2 regions of the Pseudomonas sp. B21-054 genome follow, and region 2 is predicted to be linked to the other one. Evidence: riboswitches for the same ligand, from Rfam matches in the RefSeq annotation. Region 2 holds a riboswitch; the other holds the start of a gene.
What was found. A riboswitch is a leader RNA that binds a small molecule or an ion and turns the genes downstream of it on or off. The one in region 2 is predicted to bind cobalamin.
Positions count from the first base shown of each region.

Region 1: another riboswitch for cobalamin. It lies ahead of cobO (cob(I)yrinic acid a,c-diamide adenosyltransferase); the one in region 2 lies ahead of LOY70_RS19775 (CbtB domain-containing protein).

Region 1 is NZ_CP087204.1:5,199,818-5,203,022, forward strand. It holds gene LOY70_RS22495 (cobyrinate a,c-diamide synthase) at 1-910, opposite strand, end outside; gene cobO (cob(I)yrinic acid a,c-diamide adenosyltransferase) at 922-1,533, opposite strand; cobalamin riboswitch at 1,614-1,825, opposite strand; gene LOY70_RS22505 (hypothetical protein) at 1,984-2,568, shown strand; gene LOY70_RS22510 (PQQ-dependent sugar dehydrogenase) at 2,766-3,205, shown strand, end outside.
Region 2 is NZ_CP087204.1:4,589,306-4,592,510, reverse strand. It holds gene cobM (precorrin-4 C(11)-methyltransferase) at 1-231, opposite strand, end outside; gene LOY70_RS19785 (cobalamin biosynthesis protein) at 308-712, opposite strand; gene LOY70_RS19780 (CbtA family protein) at 709-1,404, opposite strand; gene LOY70_RS19775 (CbtB domain-containing protein) at 1,416-1,604, opposite strand; cobalamin riboswitch at 1,705-1,940, opposite strand; cobalamin riboswitch at 2,119-2,334, shown strand; gene cobW (cobalamin biosynthesis protein CobW) at 2,432-3,205, shown strand, end outside.

The sequences.
Region 1 (3,205 bases), 610 kb from region 2:
GCATCGGCGCGTTCCGGGCCAGCGCTACGTGGTGCAGCTCCGGATAACCGCCGGGCAGGTAAAGACTGTCCGCTTCGGGCAGCGCAGTGTCATGGATTGGCGAAAAAAAGCTCAACTGCGCGCCCATGGCCCGCAGCAGATCCAGGCTCGCGCCATAGGTGAAGGCAAACGCTTCGTCCCGAGCCACGGCGATGCGCACACCGTCGAGCCATGGCGGCGGATTGATCACCTCGGGCGCGGCGAATTCGACCGCTGGCGGCAGTGCCACTTCGCAACTGCCAGCCAGGGCCTCGGCCGCCGCATCGAGGCGCAGGTCGAGGTCGTTCAACTCGCTGGCCTGGACCAGCCCGAGGTGGCGACTGGGTAATTCAATGCCGGTTTCCCGGGACAGCGCGCCATACCAACGCAGGCCTTCGGTCAGGCTGCCTTCGAGCAACTGCGCGTGGCGCAAGGTGCCTACCCGGTTAGCCAATACGCCAGCGAACGGCAAGTCCGGCTGATAACGCGCCAAGCCCAGGGCCAGGGCGCCGAAGGTCTGGGCCATGGCCGTGCCATCGATCACCGCCAGCACTGGCACGCCAAAATGCCGGGCCAGGTCAGCGCTGGACGGAGTGCCGTCGAACAACCCCATCACTCCTTCGATCAGGATCAGGTCCGCTTCGGCGGCGGCTTCCCACAACAACCGACGACTTTCCTGCTCGCCAACCATCCACATGTCCAACTGATAGACCGGCGCGCCGCTGGCACGCTCGAGGATCATCGGATCGAGGAAGTCCGGGCCGCACTTGAAGACGCGCACCTTGCGCCCCTGGTTGCGATGCAAGCGGGCCAGGGCGGCGGTAACGGTGGTCTTGCCTTGCCCCGAGGCCGGGGCGGCGATCAACACCGCTGGGCAGTGGCGGCACGACATGACGGCGTCGCTCACAGTTCGACGCCTTTCTGCGCCTTGATACCGGCCTGGAACGCGTGCTTGATCATGCCCATCTCGGTGACGGTGTCGGCCAGCTCGATCATTTCCGGCTTGGCGCCGCGACCGGTCACCACCACGTGTTGCATCGGCGGGCGTGCTTGCAGATCGCTGAGGACCTGATCGAGGTCGAGATAGCCGTGCTTGAGGGCGATGTTGAGTTCATCGAGCACCACCAGGCCAATGGAGGGATCGCTGAGTAATTGGCGCGATACCGCCCAGGCGGCTTCGGCGGCGGCGATGTCGCGCTGGCGGTCCTGGGTTTCCCAGGTGAAGCCTTCGCCCATGACGTGAAAGCGCACCTGTTCCGGAAAGCGGCGGAAAAACAATTCTTCGCCGGTGCTGTTGCGGCCCTTGATGAATTGCACCACGCCGCATTGCATGCCATGCCCCATGGCCCGGGCGAGCATACCGAACGCCGAGCTGCTCTTGCCCTTGCCGTTGCCGGTCAGCACCAGCAGCAAGCCACACTCGTTCGGCGAGTTGGCGATGCGCTCGTCGATCACGGCTTTCTTGCGCAGCATGCGCGCCAAGTGGCGTTCGTCGCGATCAGGGGTGTCGGTCATGGGGAGCTCTCCGTTGGGATTGGATAACGGCGGGCGGGGCACAAAAAAAGACGGCAGCAAGCCTGGCATCGCCCACCGTGATGCCGTTGGTTGAATCAGGCCGGTCTCCGGGCTCATGAGCGGCGCGATGCCGGGTTGCGCGCCTTCCCATGTCCATGGACACAGTGGCCTGTAGGCAACCTTGACTCATTTACCGTTGCGGGGGCAGCGCCGGGTTCGTGTGCACTCACCGGCTTCCCTGTTTCACTCTGTCGAACTCAAGTCACAGAGCACCTGAAACAAGCGGCGAAGGTTAGAGGGTTGGGGGTGGAGCGTCAATTAAAGCCGCCACGGGCCCAGCACTGGTTATTGGCCGGGATCAATGGAATGACGTCAATCTTGTGTCACGCTACGGGAAGTGATATCAAAGCGACATTACACCCCGATATCACAAGAACAAGAGGGCAAGACATGCAAGGCATGATCATCAGCAATCCAAAACTGGAGTTCCTGCGCCCGGTGCTGGAACGTTGGTTTGACTGTATCGACCGCTACAACGCCGTGCGCGGAGATAACGACACGCCTTACTGGTTCGATGAACGAGCCAACCTCAGCTTGCTGTCGGCGGCCGCCTGGATGGCCGAGATGGTCACGCTGCAGAACGCGCCGACCCGCAAGCAGAACGAAGAAGGCGAACGCAACGTCTGCGCCGATCTGCTTATCGCCAGTACCGAGGAGCGCGCCTTCATCCAGGCCACCCAACGCTGGCCCAAGGTCAACAACCTGAACCTGACCCAACCGCTGTCGGAAGCCACCAGCGATGCCAAGCGCATCAGCTACGCCAGCGACCTGAAGCTGGGCTGCCTGTTCGTCTCGCCGCAAAAAGCCCAGCAGAGCGCTACGCCCGAAGAACTGCAGGACATGATCGACGACCTGCAGAAGGAAAATACCTGCGCCGTGGCCTGGTATTTTCCTTACGCCTACCGCAAGTTGCGTAATGAAGCCGGCTTCTATCACCCCGGCATCGCCGTGCTGTTCAAACAGACCCACGGCTGACTCATTCAAGAACTGTGGGAGCGAGCTTGCTCGCGAGAGCGGTGCACCTGGCAACATCAATCTTGACTGTCACGCCGCCATCGCGAGCAAGCTCGCTCCCACAAGGTTTTGCCTGGCAGACTGGCCTACCCGCAGTTGAACCATCGCGCGTCTACGCTTCTCTATGAGTAACTACATGCACTCATAGGGAAGCCAGCATGCTCAAGCCACCACACCTTCTGATCGTCGCCCTTGCCGCCGGGCTTGTCGCTTGTGGCGAGTCTTCCACGCTGCAAGTGTCCGACGGCACCGGACCTGCACCGAAACTGCCTGAACCGAACAAGACCCTGGTCCCTACCGTCAACATCGCCGAAGCAATCGGCTGGCCGGACGGCACCAAGCCCACCCCGGCCCAGGGCCTGCAGGTGGGCGCGTTCGCCGAAGGGCTGGATCACCCGCGCTGGCTCTACGTGTTGCCCAACGGCGATGTGCTGGTGGCCGAAACCAACGCCCCGCCCAAGCCGGACGATGGCAAGGGCATTCGTGGCTGGGTGATGAAAAAGGTCATGGGCCGCGCCGGTGCCGGCGTGCCCAGCCCCAATCGCATCACGCTGTTGCGCGACGCCAATCACGACGGCATCGCCGAAACCCGTACGGT
Region 2 (3,205 bases):
CCGGGCCACGTCCTGGCCCTTGAGGTGCGCGGTTTTGATCAACTCGATGATTTGTTCCAAGTGCAGCTCGGCACTGTTGACCACCTGTTCGGCGTGATGGCCTTCAAGCACGGCCGCCGGCACCAGGGAGCCGGCATAGATGATTACCGCGCAATGGCGAATCAGCCGCTGGCCTTTGACGGTGATCAGTTCCGGGTCGCCGGGGCCGGCGCCGATGAAGTAAACGGTCATGACCGGCTCCTGTAGAAGTAAGTGGGCGTCGCCCAGATGAAGATCGCTCATGATCCTGAGGGCGAATTATCGGGATTTACGACACGAGCGCCAATGCCAACGTGACGCTGGGGGCCTTCTGGCGGGAAATCAGCAGGGTCGCGGGCTTCGTGCCTAACTGGTCGGCCAGGGCTAGGGCCGCGCTTTCGGCGACGCCGTAGCAGCCGGTGCGCTCGAAGGCGATTTCGGAGCGGTGACTGAGTCGATCCTGATAACCGGCCAACTGCTGGGCACTGAAGCAGGTCAGTGGCAACATCAATTGCTTGGTCAGTTCCAGCAGGCCCGGCTCGTCACACTTGAGATCGATGCTGGCCAGGGCCCGCACCTGATCAAGCGCAATGCCGTGGGCCAGCAGCGTCTGGTCGAGCAATGCCCGCAACGTGCTGGCCGGGCAACCGCGCTGGCAGCCGAGGCCGACCACCAGCATCGGCCCGTTGTTCATGCGTTGTGATGGGCTTGGCCGTCCCGGCGAAACAGCCAGGCGCTGATCAGGCCCAGGGCCAGCCAGAACGCGACGTTGGTCACTTGCGAGGCAATCTTGAATTGAGTTTCAAGCGCTTCTGGCGCCAGCATCGAATGGACTTCGGGTTGCGGCGCACCGATGACATGGGGCACCAGCAACGTCGCCACGCCGAGCAACTTGAGCAGCCAATGCTTGCCGAAGGCGATCAGCGCAATGCCCACCGCCGTGGACGCGGCGGTGCCGATCCACCACATCTGCCGCTGGGCCAGGTCGGCCGCTGCGGTGCCGGGCAATTCCGGCGGCAGGCCAAGGGTGGGTGCCAGGACGAAGGTGGCATAACCGGCCAGGCCCCAGAGCAGACCCTGGGAGGTGCGAGTCGGTGCGCGCAAGGTGTACAGGCCCGCCAGCATCAGGGCGAAACCCACCGCGACCACCAGGTTGCCACCGGTGGTGGACAGCACGCGCTGCCAGCCATCTTCCGGTTCCCAGGCCTCGGCATCATGGGTGTGGGCAACGCCGTCGGCGTGTTCATGGACTTCAGCGGTTGGGGCCTTCTCAAAGGTCTCGGCCTGCAGAATCAGCGGCGATACCCAGAAACTTTGCAGGAGGGTCAGCAGCAGGGCGGCCAGCAATCCGCTGAAACCGGCAGTCTGGGCGATACGCTTGATCATGTCGTCAGGTCTCAATGGCACGGAAATGCGGCGCTGTGACGGGTATCGTGGGCGGCGTTGTGCACCGCTTCGATGTGGGAGAAACCGGCGAAATAGACCAGGCCGGCACCCAGGATCGAAGCGAAGATCGCGGCGCTCAGGCGTTGGCTCAGGGTGGTGGTGCTGCTGGCGGTGCGGGCGGTGCTGCTGATGGTCGACATGGCGCTTCCCTCTGTTTTTGTTCCATGGGGGATGCGAGCGCAATGAGACCCCGGGCCAAAGACCGCCAAGGTTCGAACAGCGCCCGCCCACCGCGGGTTTGTTGATGCTTGAGTCATGGGCCGGTCTCCGGGCTCGCGAGGGGCAGAGGCTGGGCCTTGCCTGCAAGCGTCACCTTCCCATGGGCCCTTGTAGCAGGGCAGACACAGTGGCTCAGACGCTTCGCTCGCTTACCGTTGCGGGGGCAGCACCGGACTGACGTGGCCTTGAAGTAAAGCACACGATTCACCGGTTTCCCGTTTCACCCTGTGAAGGGCACCCGTAACTAGGCGCACAGGAGAGCATGGGCGGGGCGGGGCCGTCAATGCACAGGGGGCCGCTGCGCAGCCCATCGCGAGCAAGCTCGCTCCCACAGAGGGCTGCGGGATCCAATGTGGGAGCGAGCTTGCTCGCGATGGCGGCGGCAAGGACACCGCAGAACTTACTTGCGGACATTGACCCGTCTCCACACCCTGCGTAGCCTTGCGCCTTCGAGGTTCTTCGGCCTGCGCCGAAGCTAAGAAGGGAACGCGGTCCAAGCCGCGGCTGCCCCCGCAACTGTGAACGGTGATGTTTCTGCAAGGCCACTGTGCATACCCTTTTATCCGGGTTGCGCGGGAAGGCGCAGCAATTGCCAGTCGAATGACTGGCCCACCGTCAGCCAGGAGACCTGCCTCGACACAGATTCTCACTACAACCGGGCGGGGTGATCCGGTGGCGAAATCTTCCGCGCGCGCCTGTGCCAGCGGTTGTCGTCCCGTTTGCCCGCCACCTTGCCAAAGGGCATCCGATGAAAACACTGGCCAAACTCCCCGTCACCATCGTCACCGGTTTCCTCGGTTCGGGTAAAACCACCTTGTTGCGGCACATGCTCGACAACGCCCAGGGCCGGCGCATCGCCGTGATCGTCAACGAGTTTGGCGAACTGGGCATCGACGGCGAGATCCTCAAGCAGTGCTCCATCGGTTGCACCGAAGAAGAAGCCAACGGCCGCGTCTACGAACTGGCCAACGGCTGCCTGTGCTGCACGGTGCAGGAAGAGTTCTTCCCGGTAATGCGCGAGTTGGTGGCGCGGCGCGGCGACCTCGACCACATCCTCATCGAAACTTCCGGCCTGGCCCTGCCCAAGCCGCTGGTCCAGGCTTTCCAGTGGCCGGAAATCCGCAGCGCCTGCACCGTCGATGCGGTGATCACCGTGGTCGACAGCCCGGCCGTGGCCGCTGGCACTTTCGCAGCCTTCCCCGACCAGGTCGATGCCCAGCGCAAACTCGATCCGAACCTGGACCACGAATCACCGCTGCATGAGCTGTTCGCCGATCAGCTGGCCAGCGCCGACCTGGTAATCCTCAACAAAGCCGACCTGATCAGCCCTGAAGACCTGGCCAAGGTTCGCCTGGAAGTCGCCGAAGAGCTGCCGCCGGCGGTCAAGGTCATCGAAGCCAGCAGCGGTCGCCTGCCACTGGAAGTACTCATCGGCCTGGGCGCCGGCTCCGAAGAACACATCGACGGCCGCCATAGCCATCACGATCACCACCATGACGGCGACGATGACGACCACGATCAT